Regions from separate parts of the Streptomyces sp. NBC_00876 genome, predicted to be linked through region 1. Evidence: riboswitches for the same ligand, from Rfam matches in the RefSeq annotation. Region 1 holds a riboswitch; each other region holds the start of a gene.

Region 1 (4,330 bases):
CGTGTACTCACCGGGCTCGAGGGACAGCTCCTCGCGCATCCCTCGCCGGGCCACCGCGTAGAGGTCGGGGGCGCCCCCGCCGGCCGAGTCCATACGGCCGGCCAGCCCCTCGTTGACAGAGGAGTTCCAGGCGCCCGGCGCCATCCGGACCCGGTCACTGCGCCGGCTGACGACCAGCAGACCGTCGGCGGTCACCACGGCGACGTTGACGCCGAAGCTGCACTGCAGGAACGCGGGCGCACGCAGCGGATCGTCCGGATCGAGATAGCGGGAGCGGGGGGTGGTCCCGTCGTCCAGCCGGCGGTCGAGCTGCTGAGCCGCGAGAAAGGTGTAGTAGTCCGTCGGGCGCAGCCGCAGACGGACCTCGGGCCGCTCGTCGAGAGCGGCCCGCGAGATGCCGAACGATTCGACGGCGTACCGAGGCCCGTTCCACGGCGGTGTGCGGCCCTCCTCGCGGGCCCTCGCACTCTCCTCCTCGATCTCGGTGCGCCAGCGGGCCATCTCCTCGGGCAGCTCGATCTCCTCGTCGAGCACCTCGATGCGAACGGCATCGGCGGATATGGAGGCCTCGCCGTCCCCTTCGACGATCAGCGCCGGGGTGTGCAGGGGGCCCAGCGAGAAGGTCGTCCACGCGGGACCGGAATCCGCCTGCGGCTCGCCCCGGAATGCCGTACCGGACAAGCGGGTACGCAGCCCGGCCCAGCCTCTCCGTAAGGGCTGCGCGACCAGCAACCCCAGTACCGCGCCGACGGCTCCACTGACCAGTTCGTTCCCACTCATGCCCGCAGGGTAAGGAAAATGATCACGCCGCACGCGATCTTGCCTCTTCCGATACGCCATTGCGCACTATGTGCACCGGCCCCGAAAGGCCCCGGCAGTCACTGCCGAGGCCCCGGAGGCCGGTCGCCCCCGCGCGGTTTCAGTCCGCCAGCGGCAGGTACACGCGGTTCCCGCTCGCCGCGAACTCCTTGGACTTCTCCAGCATCCCCGCCTCGATCTCCTCGTCCGAGGCAGCGGAGGCCAGGTCGGGGGCGAACTGCTCCGTGATGCTTCTGCTGATCTTCATCGAGCAGAACTTCGGACCGCACATCGAGCAGAAGTGCGCCGTCTTGGCCGGCTCGGCCGGCAGCGTCTCGTCGTGGAACTCCCTTGCCGTGTCCGGATCGAGAGCCAGATTGAACTGGTCCTCCCAGCGGAACTCGAACCGGGCGTCCGACAGCGCGTCGTCCCACTCCTGCGCTCCCGGATGCCCCTTGGCGAGATCCGCGGCATGGGCCGCGATCCTGTACGTGATGACTCCGGTCTTCACGTCGTCCCGGTTGGGCAGGCCGAGGTGCTCCTTCGGCGTCACGTAACAGAGCATCGCCGTCCCCCACCAGGCGATCATCGCGGCGCCGATGCCCGAGGTGATGTGGTCGTAGGCCGGAGCCACATCGGTCGTCAGCGGGCCGAGCGTGTAGAACGGCGCCTCCTCGCAGATCTCCTGCTGGAGGTCGATGTTCTCCTTGATCTTGTGCATCGGGACGTGGCCCGGGCCCTCGATCATCGTCTGCACCCCGAACCGCTTGGCGACCGTGTTCAGTTCGCCGAGCGTGCGCAGTTCGGCGAACTGGGCCTCGTCGTTGGCGTCCGCGATCGACCCGGGCCGCAGCCCGTCTCCCAGCGAGTACGTCACGTCGTACGAGGCGAGGATCTCGCAGAGCTCCTCGAAGTTCTCGTACAGGAAGGACTCCTTGTGGTGCGCGAGGCACCACGCCGCCATGATCGAGCCGCCCCGGGAGACGATGCCGGTCTTGCGGCGGGCCGTCAGCGGTACATAGGGCAGGCGCACGCCGGCGTGGACCGTCATGTAGTCGACGCCCTGCTCGGCCTGCTCGATGACGGTGTCCTTGTACATCTCCCAGGTCAGTTCCTCCGCCCTGCCGTCGACCTTCTCGAGGGCCTGGTAGAGCGGCACGGTGCCGATCGGCACGGGGGAGTTGCGCAGAACCCACTCACGGGTGGTGTGGATGTTGCGGCCGGTGGACAGATCCATAACGGTGTCGGCGCCCCACTTGGTCGCCCAGGTCATCTTGTCCACCTCCTCCTCGATGGAGGACGAGACCGCGGAGTTGCCGATGTTGGCGTTCACCTTGACCAGGAACTTCTTACCGATGATCATCGGCTCGATCTCCGGGTGGTTGACGTTGGCCGGCAGTACCGCCCTGCCGGCGGCGATCTCCTCGCGCACCACCTCGGGCCCGACGTTCTCCCGGAGCGCGACGTACTCCATCTCCGGGGTGATCTCGCCCCGGCGGGCGTACGCGAGCTGCGTGACGGGCCGGCCGTCCCTGCTGCGCCGCGGCCGGCGCGGACGGCCGGGAAAGACCGCGTCCAGATTGCGCAGCCCGCCGCGCGGCGAGGTGTGCTTGAGCCCGTCGTCCTCGGGACGGGAGGCGCGTCCCGCGTACTCCTCGGTGTCACCGCGGGCGGTGATCCAGTTCTCCCGCAGAGGTGCGAGCCCGCGGCGGACGTCGGTCTCGACGGCGGGGTCGCTGTACGGCCCGGACGTGTCGTACAGCGTCACGTCCTTGCCGTTGGTGAGGTGCACCTGACGGACCGGCACCCGGATGTCCGGGCGCGAGCCCTGGAGGTATCCCTTGTGCCAGCCGATGGACTTCCCGGCCTCGTCGCTCTGGTTGGAGGCAGGCGTGCGTGCGTCCGATGTGGTCATGAGACCTACTCCCTACGCCGGCATTACCCGGTAACAGGTTCGGCGGTCGGCGCAGCGTGTCCCGTACAGATGTACGGAGATCAGCGCCCTCTCAGCCCGGTGCTCCGAGCTCCCGCGTGTGCAAAGGTGCCACCACGCTAGCGCCCTCGCCGTGCGGCTGAACAGAGGGCCCTTGTCTTCTTGCGAAGATCGGCCGGTGACGTCCACTCATCTCAGCCCCGGACCGCCGGACCATCAGCACGGCCACACACACAGCCATGGCCCCGCCGCACCCGTCTCCACCCGTCTGCGCAAGGTGATCGCCGCCGTACTGATCCCGTTCGCGGCCGCGGTCGTCGTCGGCCTCATGGTGCTCTGGCCCGGTGGTGCGCCTGCGCACGAACGCACCGGTGTCGGATTCGACCGGCAGACCCAGCAGGGCAGGGTGATGAGCGTCGGCAAGGTCGACTGCAAGGACGTGAACGCCTCCCAGATGCCCGTTGGCGGCGAGACCTCACCGCCCACGGGTGACGGCGGGAGCGAGCTCTGCAAGAGGGCCACCGTCGAGGTCACGAGCGGGCAGGACGAAGGACGCAGATTCATCGAGGTGGTCCACCCGGGCGCACCCCGGCAACTACGGGAGGGACAGGAGGTGGTCCTCGCGTACGCCCCCGACGCGCCCCACGACCTCCAGTACTCCGTGACCGATGTGAACCGGAAGTTCCCGCTGGTCCTCCTGGCCGGGATCTTCGCGCTGGTGGTGGTCGCCGTGGGCAGAATGCGCGGGGTGATGGCCCTGGTGGCACTCGCCCTGTCGTTCGCCGTCCTGACCCTGTTCATCCTTCCGGCCATACTTCAGGGCTCGAACCCGCTGGTCGTGGCGGTCGTCGGAGCCGGCGCGATCATGCTGATCGCGCTCTACATCTGTCACGGGCTGACCGCCCGCACCTCGGTCGCCGTCATCGGCACCCTGATCTCACTGCTGCTGATCGGGCTGCTCGGCTCCCTCTTCATCGGCTGGGCGAGTCTGACCGGGAACACCGACGACAGCACCGGCCTCATCCACGGCCTGTATCCGCACATCGACATGAGCGGTCTGCTGCTGGCCGGCGTCATCATCGGTTCCCTGGGGGTGCTCGACGATGTGACGGTCACCCAGACATCGGCGGTCTGGGAACTGCATCAGGCTGACCCGACGATGAGTGCGAAGCAGCTCTACCGGGCAGGGATCAGAATCGGCCGTGATCACATCGCCTCTGTGGTCAACACCCTGGTGCTCGCCTATGCGGGCGCCGCGCTTCCGCTGCTGCTGCTGTTCTCGATCGCGCAGAGCAGCGTGGGGACGGTGACCAACAGCGAACTGGTGGCGGAGGAGATCGTGCGCACTCTGATCGGCTCGATCGGGCTGGTCGCCTCGGTGCCGGTGACCACGGCGCTGGCGGCGCTGGTCGTCTCCGCGGACCGCACAGGGCTCGGCGCGGAAGCCGGAGCTTCGGCACCCGTACGGAACGGCAGAGGACGCCGCCGGCGGACGAAGGTCTGAACGTCCGGTCACGGAGAGCGATTCACCCGTTCGGCAGGTGTGCTGTTCGACCGGCATACCTGCAACTGGGCACGTCCTTCTTCAGCCGGCGTTCT
Region 2 (4,330 bases), 2.1 Mb from region 1:
CTGCGGGCGTCCGTGCACAGATAGAGCCGGGCGTCGGACAGCAGCTCGCGAGGCGTGGACATGATGAGGTTCCCCCGGGGAATACGATGAGCGGTTCGGTCGAGCGGCGGTGGACGCGGGCCGCGTCGTGCACGGCCCGCGTCCTCCGTAAGGCTGTCGGTCAGACGGCGAGCGCCTGGGCGCGGCGCTTCACCTCCGTGCCGCGATTCTCACTCAGCGCCTGCGCGGGCGTGCCCGGCAGGGTCGGGTCGGGAGTGAAGAGCCATTCCAGCATCTCCGCGTCGGAGTAGCCGTCGTCCCTCAGGAGTGTCAGGGTCCCCGAAAGACCCTTGACCACCTTGTTGCCGTCGATGAAGGCAGCAGGCACCTGGAGTGCCCGGTTCTCACCACGGCGTACGGCGATGAGCTGGCCCTCCTTGACCAGCTGCCGCACACGCGTCACCTCGACATCGAACAATTCGGCGATGTCAGGCAGGTGGAGCCAGGAAGGGACGAGAGCATCGATCTTTGCGTCAATCTCGGTCACGGGACAAGCCTGCCATCCCGGACCGACAGCCGATACCCGGACTCCGCCCTTCAGGGTCTCGCGGGCCGCGCCGAAGAGGCCCCGGTCCCGGATTCCGCTACGGCCGGGTCGCCGACTTCAGCGCTACGGACGGGTCGCCGGCCCGCTCCGGATCGATCCGCGCCCCCGACTCGATGAGCTTGCGCCCCTGCGCCAGGTCGCGCGGCCGGCCCACGGCGAGGACCGCGACCAGGACGTCACCCCGCAGCCAGCACACCGACCAGGCGGGAGAGTCCGGGTCGCCGCGCCACAGCAGGGTGTCCGCACCGCCGTGATGCCCCGCGTACTGCACGAACCGGCCGAACTGCTCGGACCAGAAGTAGGGCACGGGGTCGTAGGCCGGCGGCTCCGCACCGTCCGGGCCGGCCGCCCCCGCGATATGGGCGGCGGCGGTGCGCGGTCCCTGGAGTGCGTTGTCCCAGTGATGGATGAGCAGGCGTGTCCCGTAGCGCGCGGAGGGGAACGAGGCGCAGTCGCCGACGGCGTACACATCGGGCAGCGAGGTGCGCAGCGCCTCGTCTGCGGTGACCGACCCGTCGGACCCGAGCGCGACGCCCGATCCGGCCAGCCAGCCGGTGGCGGGCCGCGCCCCGATGCCGACGACGACCGCGTCGGCCGCGAGCGTGCGGCCGTCCGCCAGGACCACCGCGCCGGGCTCGACGCGGTCCACCCGGGCTCCGGTGAGGAGTTCGGCGCCGCTCTGCGCGTACCAGGCGGCCATCGGGGCCGCGACCTCTGCGGGCAGGGCTCCGGCGAGGGGCCGTTCGGCCGCCTCGACGACGGTGACCGCGCACCCCGCCTCACGGGCCGCGGTGGCGAACTCGGCGCCGATCCAGCCCGCGCCGATCACCACGACGGCGTGCCGTGCCTCGATGACGGGCCGCAGCCGGGCCGCGTCGTCCAGGGTGCGCAGCAGATGGACGCCGGGCACGCCCTCGGAGCCGGGCAGCACGACGGGTTCGGCGCCGGTGGCGATGACCAGGACGTCGTAGGGAACGGGGCCCGCCGACGTGTCCAGTTCGTGCGCCCCGGCGCGCACGCCGGTGACTTCGCAGCCCAGTCGAAGTGTGATGTCCAGGGCCTCGAAGTCGATGTCGAAGGCCGACTCCTCGGCCTTGCCGAGGAGCACCGCCTTGGACAGCGGGGGGCGGTCGTAGGGCTGATGGGGTTCGGCGCCGATCAGCGTGACGGTGCCGGTGAAGCCCTGCTCCCGCAGGGCCACCGCGGTCTGCACCCCCGCCATGCCCGCGCCCACGACGACGACCCGGCGCCCCGGCTGCTCTGTCCGCTGCTGCTCGCTCACCCGTACACCTTAATCATCTGACGAACCGTCAGGAAGAGGGCCGGCCCACCGCGCTCCCGCCGCCGCCCCCCGGCCGCGGCGACGGCTCCCTCCCCCGGTCCGGCGGGCGGGGTCTAGGGTGGCCCCCGTAAGAAACTCGCGGGAGCCCGGACGTACCGGGCTGAGAGGGAGGCTGGACGGCCTCCGACCGTACGAACCTGATCCGGGTCATGCCGGCGAAGGGAGGGGCTGGACGCCCATGCGCATCCACCGCACGAACGGGTCGGACGTCCTCGTCATCGGGGGCGGCGTCATCGGCCTCGTGACCGCCTGGCGGGCGGCTCGGCGCGGCCTGTCCACCGCGGTCGCCGATCCCGGACCGGGCGGCGGAGCCGCCCAGGTCGCGGCCGGAATGCTGGCCGCCGTCACCGAGCTCCACTACGGCGAAGAGACGCTGCTGGGTCTCAACGTCGCCTCCGCCGAGCGCTATCCGTCGTTCACGGCCGAGCTGGAGGCCGCGAGCGGACAGGACATCGGTTATCGCGCCTGCGGCACCCTGGCCGTCGCGCTGGATGCCGACGACCGGGCCCATCTGCGGGAACTGCACGAACTGCAGCGGCGTTCCGGGCTGGAGTCGGAATGGCTCACCGGCCGTGAGTGCCGCCGGCTGGAGCCGATGCTCGCGCCGGGCGTACGCGGTGGACTCCGGGTCGACGGCGACCACCAGGTCGACCCGCGCCGGCTGGCCGCCGCGCTGCTGACCGCGTGCGAGCGGGCCGGGGTCGTCTTCCACCGCCACCGGGCCGAGCGGCTCTCCGTGGTGCGCGACCGGGCCACCGGCGCCGTGCTGGACGACGGCAGGGAGGTGACCGCCGATCAGGTCGTGCTCGCCGCCGGCAGCCTCAGCGGGCGGCTCGCCGGGGTGCCGGACCACGTCCTGCCGCCCGTCCGACCGGTCAAGGGCCAGGTGCTGCGGCTGACCGTACCCACCGCGTACGCCCCCTTCCTCTCCCGCACCGTGCGCGCGGTGGTCCGGGGCAGCCATGTCTATCTCGTACCGCGCGAGAACGGCGAGCTGGTCATCGGCGCCACCAGCGAGGAGATGGGCTGGGACACCACCGTCACGGCGGGCGGTGTGTACGAGCTGCTGCGCGACGCGCACGAGCTGGTGCCCGGTATCACCGAGCTGCCGCTCACCGAGACCCGCGCCGGTCTGCGCCCCGCCTCCCCCGACAACGCCCCGCTGCTCGGCCGCACCGCCCTGCCCGGCCTCCACCTCGCCACCGGCCACCACCGCAACGGGGTGCTGCTCACTCCCGTCACCGGTGACGCCATGGCGCAGTTGCTGGCCGACGGCGAGCTGCCCGAGGTGGCCCGCCCCTTCTCCCCCGGCCGGTTCTCACCGGCCGCCCCCGCACGTCAGGAGCAGCCCGCATGACCGAGCCCCCCGCCCTCTCCGTGTCCGTGAACGGCGAGGCGGTCTCCGTCGTCGCGGGCACCACCCTGGACGCCCTCGTCGCGACGCTGACCGGGGCGCCGTCGGGTGTCGCCGCCGCCCTGAACGAGACCGTGGTGCCGCGCGGCCAATGGTCCGCCGCCGCACTCACCGACGGCGACCGGGTCGAGGTCCTGACCGCGGTCCAGGGAGGCTGACGTGTCCGACGACGTCTTCACCCTCGGGGACACCTCCTTCGGCTCCCGGCTGATCATGGGGACGGGCGGGGCACCCAGCCTGGAGGTGCTGGAACGCTCCCTGACCGCCTCCGGCACCGAGCTGACCACGGTCGCGATGCGGCGCCTCGACCCGACCGTGCAGGGCTCCGTGCTCTCCGTGCTGGAGCGCCTGTCCATCCGCGTCCTGCCGAACACCGCGGGCTGCTTCACGGCGGGCGAGGCCGTGCTCACGGCCCGCCTTGCGCGCGAGGCGCTCGGTACGGACTGGGTCAAGCTGGAGGTCGTGGCCGACGAGCGCACCCTGCTGCCCGACCCGGTCGAGCTGCTGGACGCCGCGGAGACGCTGGTGGACGACGGCTTCACGGTCCTGCCGTACACCAACGACGACCCTGTGCTGGCCCGGAAGCTGGAGGACGTGGGGTGTGCGGCGATCATGCCGCTCGGCTCGCCCATCGGCTCGGGTCTGGGCATCCGCAATCCGCACAACTTCCAGCTGATCGTCGAGCAGGCGCGGGTCCCGGTGATCCTGGACGCGGGCGCCGGGACGGCGTCGGACGCGTCGCTCGCCATGGAGCTGGGGTGCGCCGCGGTGATGCTGGCATCGGCGGTGACGCGGGCGCAGGAGCCCGAACTGATGGCCGCCGCGATGCGCCATGCGGTCCGGGGCGGGCGGCTCGCTCACCGCGCGGGCCGGATCCCCCGCCGCCACTTCGCCGAGGCGTCCTCGCCGGTGACGGGGCGGGCGGCACTGGATCCGGAGCGCCCGGCCTTCTGAGCCCGGAGCACCGCGGCAGCGGATCGCATGTCCC
Region 3 (4,330 bases), 3.5 Mb from region 1:
CGTGCAGAACCCGGCCTCCGGCGACCCGCGCACCATGACGCCGTTCGCCGGGCACGTCGCCGACGAGCTGGGCCGGCACTTCGACGCCCCCGTGCTCACCGACAACAACTCCCGGCTCGCCGCACTCGCCGAGGTGACCTGGGGCGCCGCCCGCGGGTTCGACAACGCCGTCTATCTGCGCTGGTCGGAAGGGGTCGGTGGCGGACTCGTCGTCAATGGCGCACTGGTGCGCGGCGCCCACGGCGCGGCCGGCGAGATCGGCCACACCAGCTGTGACCCCGAGGGCAAACCCTGCCACTGCGGGGGCCGCGGCTGTCTGGAGGGCCTCATCTCCGTCCCCGCCCTGCTCGCCGCGTGCGCCGAGCGCGGGGTCACGGCACGGGACGCCGCCGAGCTGATCGGGCTCGCCGCCGAGGGCCAGCCGGACACGGCCGACGTCGTGCGGACCGCGGCCGTCGTCGCCGGGCGGGTGCTCGCCGCCCTCGCGGCGCAGGTCGACCCCGAGTGCATCGTCGTCTACGGGGAGCCGGCGGCCCTGGACGACCTCGTCCTCACCCCCATCCGGGAGCAGCTCGCCGCCCTCTCCCTGCCGTCCGCTCCCCGCACCATCGAAGTACGCGGCTCCGCCCTCGGCGGCGAGGCCGCCGCGCTCGGCGGGGTGGCGCTGCTGCTGCGCACCACCGGCCAGGACCTGGCGGAGCTGCTGGACGGGGGCACCTCGCGGTGAACGCCTGTTGCGGGCCGGCCCGCGAGAGCACCGCGCCTGCCGCTGCCACTCCCCCGGCGGACTTCGCCGTACCCGTGCACCGTCCCGCCGAACTGCTGCGCGGCATGGTGGCGGTGCCCGGCGGGCCGTTCCTGATGGGGGGCGAGGACGAGGACGCGTTCCCGGCCGATGGCGAGGGGCCGGTACGTGAGGTGACCGTCGCCCCGTTCCACATCGACGCCGCCGCTGTCACCAACGCCCGCTTCGCCGTCTTCGTCAAGGCCACCGGCTACCGCACCGAGGCCGAACTCATCGGCTGGTCCTACGTCTTCGGCTCCTTCGTCCCGCAGGAGGCCCGGCACGCCGTGCTGCCCGGCACCGTGCCCGGCGCCCCCTGGTGGCGTGCGGTCACCGGAGCGCACTGGCGCGCCCCCGAAGGGCCGGGCACCTCGATCGGCGACCGCCGCGACCACCCCGTGGTCCACATGTCGTGGCACGACGCGACGGCCTACGCCCTCTGGGCCGGCAAGCGGCTGCCGACCGAGGCGGAATGGGAGAAGGCGGCTCGCGGCGGACTCGTCGGGGCCCGCTTCCCATGGGGCGAGGAGCTGACGCCGAACGGGCGGCACCGCTGCAACATCTGGCAGGGCGACTTCCCCGTACGCAACACGCTCGAGGACGGCTTCGCGGGCACCGCTCCCGTGAAGGCCTACGCCCCCAACGGCTTCGGCCTGTACAACGCGTCGGGCAACGTCTGGGAGTGGTGCGCCGACCGGTTCAGCGCCGACTGGCACACGGCCGACCGCCCGGAGACCCGTATCGATCCCGTCGGCCCCCCGGACGGCGGGAGCCGGGTGCTGCGCGGTGGCTCGTACCTGTGCCACCGCTCCTACTGCAACCGCTACCGGGTGGCCGCCCGCACCTCCAACACCCCGGACAGCACGACCGGGCACGGCGGATTCCGCTGCGCGCTCACCCTCTGACCTGCGCTCCCGCCGGGTTCACCCGGAACGGACGGATCTCCGTCGGCCCGACGCCCCGGCGACCCCACTGCCGGGGCGTCCGCACGGGTCCGGCTATCCTGACCGCCGCACCGGACACGGGGTGCCCCGCCAGGGGCTGAGAACACACCCGTCGAACCTGAACCAGTTAGCACTGGCGGAGGGATGTCTTCATGTCATTGCCGTATGCCCGAAGCGAGCGCGCTCCGCTCGGCCCGCGACCCGCTTTCGACGGGCGCATGCCCACCGCCCCCGGCGATCTGCGCATCGAGGCGCACGGGATAGCCCCCGTACCCGAGGACCGCCGCTACGGCGGGCCCGGCCGGCTGTTCACCGTCTGGTTCGCCCCCAACCTGACCATGACCGGGGTCTTCACCGGCACCGTCGGCATCGCGCTGGGCCTGGACTTCGCCACGGCGCTCACCGCCGTCGTGCTCGGCACACTCATGGGCGCTGTGCCCACCGCGTATCTGGGCACCTGGGGCAGCCGGACCGGCGCCGGGCAACTCCCGCTCGCCCGGCTGGCGTTCGGCCGCGGAGTCGTACTGCCCGGCACGCTCCAGTGGCTGTCGTCCATCGCCTGGGACGCGCTGATCGGGCTGTTCGGCGGGGACGCGCTGGCCCAGCTGTGCGGCTGGCCCTTCTGGCTGGGGGTGCTGGTCATGATGGCCGCCCAGGGCGCGCTCGGCGTGCTGGGCTACGAGGTGATCCACCGGCTCCAGACCGTGATGACGTTCGCCCTGGCCGCCGCCTTCGCCGTGCTCTCCACCAAGCTTCTCAACGGCGTCCACCCCGCCACCACCGGCTCCGTGCACGGCGCCGACCGGGCGGGCGCCTTCGTTCTGACCTGCACCATCGCGCTGAGCCTGGCGCTGTCCTGGGCACCGTACGCCAGCGACTTCAGCCGCTATCTGCCGCACACCACGTCGCGTCCGCGGATGTTCTGGTGCACGCTGCTCGGCATCAGCGTCTCCTTCGTCGCGGTCCAGGCCCTCGGCCTGTGGGGCGCGTCCGTCTTCACCGACCAGACGGCGCGCGGCATCGACACCCTCCTGGGCGGGGGCGCCCTCGGTTCGTTCGGGCTGCTCGCCGTGGCGCTCGCCGCGCTGTGCAGCAACGCCATGAACGACTACAGCGGATCGCTGGCGCTGCAGACCATGGGGGTCCGCCTGCCCCGCCCCGCGGCCGCCGCGCTCGCCGCCGCCCTCGGTTTTCCGCTCGTGCTGTGGATGCACGCGGCCGACACCACGGCACGCTTCCAGAACGTGCTGCTTCTCGTCGGCTACTGGATCCCCGGCTTCGTCGCGATCGTGGCCGTCGACTGGACCGTCCGGGCGCGCGCCCGGGGCGGCGCCCCCGTCGATCTGGCCGCCGAGAGCCTGCGCACCCAGCCGTGGTGGCCGGCGGTCACCGCCTTCGCCGCCGCCTTCGCCGCAGCGGTGCCGTTCATGAACACCAGCCTGTACGTGGGCCCGGTGGCGAAGGCGCTGCACGGGGCGGACCTCGCCTACGGCGTGGCGTTCCTCGCCGGCCTGGCGGTGTACGCCCCGCTGCGGCTGCGCCGCCGCAGCTGAGCGACGACGCCCGTCTCGTACGTCTTGCGCAGGGTGAAGCCGGATTCGCCGGGCATCCGCGTGGATGACGTCAGCTGCGCTCCGCGTCCCGCACCGTGCACGTGTCCGTGTCGGCGGGGCACCAGTGCGTCCGCCCGCCCACGAGGTGGAGTTCGAGATCCGCGTCGGCCATCCCGTTGCGGTCCAGAGCGGCCCGCAGCGCCGTGGGTGCGGGCTGCGGCGGGAGTCCCAGCACACCGATCACGATGATGCCGTTGCGTGCATCGACCGAGGCGATCTGCCACTTCCCGGTCGCGGCCCACTTCTCGGCGACGGGTCGGGCCTCGGCGGCGAGCGACCGGTCGCGCGCGACGGTCACCGTGCCGGTCGTCAGGGGCACCGCGATCAGGAGGACGACGGTCGCCACGGCGACCAGCGTCCACCCGTGGAACCGCCCCACTCGCAGCCCCGATTGCTGGGCCGCCGTCCGGATCCCGTAGACGAGGAAGACGACCGTGCCGGTCGCCACGATGGCAGCGACGTTGGTCGCGAACAGCAGGGCGGACTCGCTCGCGTCGTGGTAGCGGCCGGCCGTGATGAGGAGTCCTGTCACCGCGAGCGGCGGTACCAGTGAGATGGCGATCGCCACGCCCGGCAGGGTGTCGGAGATGTCCGCCCGTACGAGGGCGAACGCGCCGACGGTTCCCGTCGCCAGGGCGGCGAGCAGGTCGATGAGGCGCGGGCTGATCCTGGAGGACACCTGACTGTTCGAGGCGAAGGCGTCCGGCGGGGAGACGATCCAGCCGAGCAGCATGCCGATCGCCACGACCGCCAGCGCACCTCCCAGGACGAGCAGCGCACACCTGACGACCTGTGACCTGTCGGCGAGAACCAGGGCCAGTGCACTGCCGAGGATGGGAGTCATCAGCGGCGCGACGATCATCGCGCCGATGACGGTCGCCGTCGAATCGCCCACCACGCCGGCGCTCGCGATGACGGCGGCCAGCACGAGGAGCCCCCAGAACCTTGTCGAACTCGGGCTGCGCAGCGAACGCTCGATGAAGAGCGCA
Region 4 (4,330 bases), 2.0 Mb from region 1:
GAGGAACGCGGTACCGACGACGACGGTCGGCAGCACGAACGGCACGGTGACGACGGCCCGGAGCAACTGTTTGCCGGGGAAGTCGAAGCGGGCGAAGACGTACGCGCCCGGCAGCGCGAGCAGCAGGGTCAGCGCGGTCGAGGCGAGGGCCTGCCAGAAGGTGAACCAGAGGACGTCCTGGATCTCGGGCCGGCTCAGCACCTCGCCGAACCGTCCGAACTGCCATACCCCGCCGTCCTTGAGCCCGCGTCCGACGATCGCGATGACGGGGTAGGCGAAGAACAGGGCGAAGAACAGGGCGGGCACGGCCATCAGGCCGAGCCGCACCGCGCCCCCGCGCAGCGACCGGGCGCGCGCGGTTCTCCCGCGCGCGCCCGGTCCGCGTACGGGAGTCTTCGCTACTTCACTACGAGCGAGGACCATGACTGGACCCACTGCTCACGGTTCTTGGCGATCGCGTCCGGGGCGACGGTCGTCGGCCTGTCGGCCGTGGCGCCGAACTTCGTGAAGAGGTCCGGCACCTTCGCGCCCTTGGTGACCGGGCTGACGAACATGTTGAGCGGCATGTCCTCCTGGAACTCCTTGCTGATCAGGAAGTCCAGCAGGGCCTTGCCGCCCGCCTCGTTCTTCGCGCCGTCGAGCAGACCGGCGAACTCGATCTGGCGGAAGCACGTACCGGTGGAGACACCGGTCGGGGCGGCCTTCGGCTGCGGGTCGGCGTACAGCACCTCGACGGGCGGGCTGGAGGCGTAGCTGACGACCAGCGGCCGGTCGGCCTTGGCCTTCCTGCCGCCCGCGGAGCCGGAGAACTCCTCGTTGTACGCCTGCTCCCAGCCGTCGACGACCTTGACGCCGTTGCTCTTCAGCTTCTTCCAGTAGTCCTGGTAGCCGTCCTCGCCGTAGGTGGCGACGGTGCCGAGGAGGAAGCCGAGGCCGGGCGAGGAGGTCGCCGCGTTCTCGGTGACGAGGAGGTTCTTGTACGCCGGCTTCGCCAGGTCGTCGAAGGTCTTCGGCGGCGCGAGCTTCTTGTCGGCGAAGTACTGCTTGTCGTAGTTGACGCAGATGTCGCCGGTGTCGACCGGGGTCACCCGGTGCTTGTCGGCATCCAGCTGCACATCGGCCGCGACCTGGTCGATGCCCTTGGCCGCGTACGGCGTGAACAGGCCGTTGTCGAGGGCGCGCGAGAGCAGGGTGTTGTCGACGCCGAAGAACACGTCACCGCGGGGCGAGCCCTTGGTGAGGATCTCCTGGTTGAGGGCGGCGCCGGCGTCCCCGCTCTTCAGCACCTTGACGGTGTAGCCGGTCTGACGGGTGAACTCCTTCAGTACGGCCTTGGAGGCGTTGAAGGAGTCGTGGCTGACGAGGGTGACGGTCTTGGAGCCGGAGCTCCCGGTGGGTCCGGAACCGGACGCCGAGTCGTCGGAACTTCCGCAGCCGGCGAGGGCGGTCACGCCGAGTGCGGCGGCGACGGCCGTCACCGCGATCTTCTTGGTGGTGCTCATGTGATTCCTCCTGGAGTGACCAGGAAGAGACGCGGCCCTGCCCGCGCCGGTGGAAACCGGAAGCGGGCAGGGCGCAACAGCTTGAGTAAGGTCCGAACTTCCTACCCGGAATGACCCGGGCGAGGTTCAGAGGGTCTGCGGCCAACCTGTCCTTGGTGCCGCACTCTCAGCGCTGTGGCGCTCCCCTGTCGGAATATGAAGTTGATTTCGAGCTGTGAAGTTGTCTTCCGAGCCCAGGCTACACGGCCCTTTTCGGCCTCAGCGCTCGGATGCCGCCAGCTGTCCGCAGGCCCCGTCGATCTCCTGGCCGCGGGTGTCCCGGACGGTCACCGGCACCCCGTGGGCGGCGATCGCCTCGACGAACGCCTTCTCGTCCTCGGGCCGCGAGGCGGTCCACTTCGAGCCGGGCGTCGGGTTCAGCGGGATCAGGTTGACGTGCACGCGCTTGCCCTTGAGGAGCCGGCCGAGCCGGTCGCCGCGCCAGGCCTGGTCGTTGATGTCGCGGATCAGCGCGTACTCGATGGAGATGCGGCGGCCGGACTTCTCCGCGTACTCCCACGCGGCGTCCAGGACCTCGCCCACCTTCCAGCGGGTGTTGACGGGTACGAGGGTGTCGCGCAGCTCGTCGTCCGGGGCGTGCAGCGAGACCGCGAGCCGGCATTTGAAGCCCTCGTCGGCGAACCGCAGCATGGCGGGCACGAGGCCGACGGTGGAGACCGTGATCCCGCGCTGCGACAGCCCGAGGCCGTCGGGCTCGGGGTCGGTCAGCCGGCGGATGGCGCCGACCACCCGGTTGTAGTTGGCGAGCGGTTCGCCCATGCCCATGAAGACGATGTTGGAGAGCCGGGCCGGACCGCCCGGGACCTCGCCGTCGCGCAGCGCCCGCATGCCGTCCACGATCTGGTGGACGATCTCCGCGGTGGACAGGTTGCGGTCGAGACCGGCCTGCCCGGTGGCGCAGAACGGGCAGTTCATTCCGCAGCCCGCCTGCGAGGAGATGCACATCGTGACGCGCTCGGGGTAGCGCATCAGGACGGACTCGACGAGCGTCCCGTCGTGCAGCTTCCACAGCGTCTTGCGGGTGGTGTCGTCGTCGCAGCTGATGTGGCGGACCACGGACATCAGGTCCGGGAACATCGCCTCGGCGAGCTTGTCCCGCGATCCGGCCGGAATGTTGGTCCACTGGGCCGGGTCGGGCGCGTACCGCGCGAAGTAGTGCTGCGAGAGCTGCTGGGCGCGGAACGGCTTCTCGCCGACCGCGGCCACGGCTTCCCTGCGCTCGGCGGGCGTGAGGTCGGCGAGGTGCCGCGGGGGCTTCTTGGCTCCGCGGGGCGCGACAAACTGGAGTTCTCCGGGCTTAGGCATGGTTCTTCCAGTGTCGCAGACAGAACAGTGAGGGCCCGCCGCCCTGTGGACAACGGACCCTCACTCGTAAAAACGCAGGTCAGACGGGGTGACCCAAGAGCTTCTCAGCCGGAGCCGACGAAGATCACCATCAGCAGCCAGACCACCGGCGCGGTCGGCAGCAGGGAGTCCAGCCGGTCCATGATCCCGCCGTGCCCCGGCAGCAGCGTGCCCATGTCCTTGATCCCGAGGTCCCGCTTGATCATGGACTCGCCCAGGTCACCGAGGGTGGCGCTGGCCGCGACCGCCAGGCCGAGCAGCAGACCCTGCCACCAGGAACCGTCGTCGATCAGGAACTGCATGCACAGCGCGCCGGCCACCATCGCGAAGGCCACGGCTCCGAACAGGCCCTCGCGGGTCTTCCCGGGGCTGATGCGCGGTGCGAGCTTGTGCTTGCCGAACCGCCAGCCGACGGCGTACGCACCCGTGTCACTGACCACGGTCAGCAGCAGGAAGGTCAGAACCCGCTGCGGCCCGTCGTCGGCGGTCAGGAGCATGGCGACGAAGGTCGCCAGGAACGGCACGTAGAACGCGGCGAAGACTCCGGCCGTGACGTCCTTGAGGTAGCCCTCCGGCGGCTCGGTCATCCGCCAGACGAGCACCGCGAGGGCGGTCAGCGCCATGGCGATCCACGCGCCCTCGGCGCCGCGCGCGTAGCCGGCCACGACCATGGCGGCGCCACCGATCGCGAGCGGCACGAGCGGTGCCTTGATGCCCTTGCGCTCCTCCAGCCGGGAGGTGAGCTCCCAGAGGCCCACGACGACGGCGACGACGACCACGCCGACGAAGACGGCCTTGACGATGAAGAGCGAGGCGGCGACAACGGCCCCGAGTCCCAGGCCGACCCCTATGGCGGCTCCCAGATCACGGCCCGCACGCTTCTTCTGCGGGGGTGGCGGCGCGGTCGGCATGGGCTCCTGCGGCTTCTCTTCGCGGAACAGGGGGCCGCCGCTCAGGCGTGCGGCTCCCTGGTCCCGGTCATCACGGTCGTCAGCGTCTCTACCTGCGTCGGGAACGTCCGGCACGATGGGCATGGGCCGAGTCTGCTGGGCTTCATGCATATCGTATGCAGGACCCGCCGGAACGGCCCGCATCTCGGGCACGGCCCGGTGGCCGGTGGCCTGCGGGGCGCCCCAGGAGGAGTCGTTCATCAGACTTCGAGCAGCTCGGCTTCCTTGTGCTTCAGCAGCTCGTCCACCTGCGCGACGTACTTCGCGGTGGTGTCGTCGAGCTCCTTCTCGGCGCGACGCACCTCGTCCTCGCCGGACTCCTTGTCCTTGACCAGCTTGTCCAGCGTCTCCTTGGCCTTGCGGCGCACGGCGCGGATCGAGATCTTGGAGTCCTCGGCCTTCGTCTTCGCGACCTTGATGTAGTCGCGGCGACGCTCTTCGGTGAGGTCGGGGAAGGTCACCCGGATGATATTG

What was found. Region 1 has a riboswitch for thiamine pyrophosphate ahead of thiC (phosphomethylpyrimidine synthase ThiC). Riboswitches for the same ligand answer to the same signal wherever they lie in the genome.
Region 2: another riboswitch for thiamine pyrophosphate. It lies ahead of thiO (glycine oxidase ThiO); the one in region 1 lies ahead of thiC (phosphomethylpyrimidine synthase ThiC).
Region 3: another riboswitch for thiamine pyrophosphate. It lies ahead of OG782_RS33675 (purine-cytosine permease family protein); the one in region 1 lies ahead of thiC (phosphomethylpyrimidine synthase ThiC).
Region 4: another riboswitch for thiamine pyrophosphate. It lies ahead of OG782_RS27490 (thiamine ABC transporter substrate binding subunit); the one in region 1 lies ahead of thiC (phosphomethylpyrimidine synthase ThiC).

The regions. Positions count from the first base shown of each region.
Region 1 is NZ_CP108800.1:4,228,187-4,232,516, reverse strand. Features, by position in the region: gene OG782_RS18600 (hypothetical protein) at 1-780, opposite strand, end outside; gene thiC (phosphomethylpyrimidine synthase ThiC) at 920-2,713, opposite strand; TPP riboswitch at 2,706-2,839, opposite strand; gene OG782_RS18590 (YibE/F family protein) at 2,910-4,235, shown strand; gene OG782_RS18585 (SsgA family sporulation/cell division regulator) at 4,317-4,330, opposite strand, start outside.
Region 2 is NZ_CP108800.1:2,141,340-2,145,669, forward strand. Features, by position in the region: gene thiE (thiamine phosphate synthase) at 1-62, opposite strand, end outside; gene OG782_RS09395 (Rv2175c family DNA-binding protein) at 161-526, opposite strand; gene OG782_RS09400 (NAD(P)/FAD-dependent oxidoreductase) at 624-1,868, opposite strand; TPP riboswitch at 1,997-2,110, shown strand; gene thiO (glycine oxidase ThiO) at 2,107-3,285, shown strand; gene thiS (sulfur carrier protein ThiS) at 3,282-3,500, shown strand; gene OG782_RS09415 (thiazole synthase) at 3,502-4,296, shown strand.
Region 3 is NZ_CP108800.1:7,707,764-7,712,093, reverse strand. Features, by position in the region: gene OG782_RS33685 (ROK family transcriptional regulator) at 1-727, shown strand, start outside; gene OG782_RS33680 (formylglycine-generating enzyme family protein) at 724-1,689, shown strand; TPP riboswitch at 1,797-1,890, shown strand; gene OG782_RS33675 (purine-cytosine permease family protein) at 1,881-3,281, shown strand; gene OG782_RS33670 (DUF389 domain-containing protein) at 3,352-4,330, opposite strand, start outside.
Region 4 is NZ_CP108800.1:6,208,349-6,212,678, reverse strand. Features, by position in the region: gene OG782_RS27495 (ABC transporter permease) at 1-312, opposite strand, end outside; gene OG782_RS27490 (thiamine ABC transporter substrate binding subunit) at 399-1,502, opposite strand; TPP riboswitch at 1,583-1,699, opposite strand; gene rlmN (23S rRNA (adenine(2503)-C(2))-methyltransferase RlmN) at 1,761-2,867, opposite strand; gene OG782_RS27480 (phosphatidate cytidylyltransferase) at 2,972-4,057, opposite strand; gene frr (ribosome recycling factor) at 4,057-4,330, opposite strand, start outside.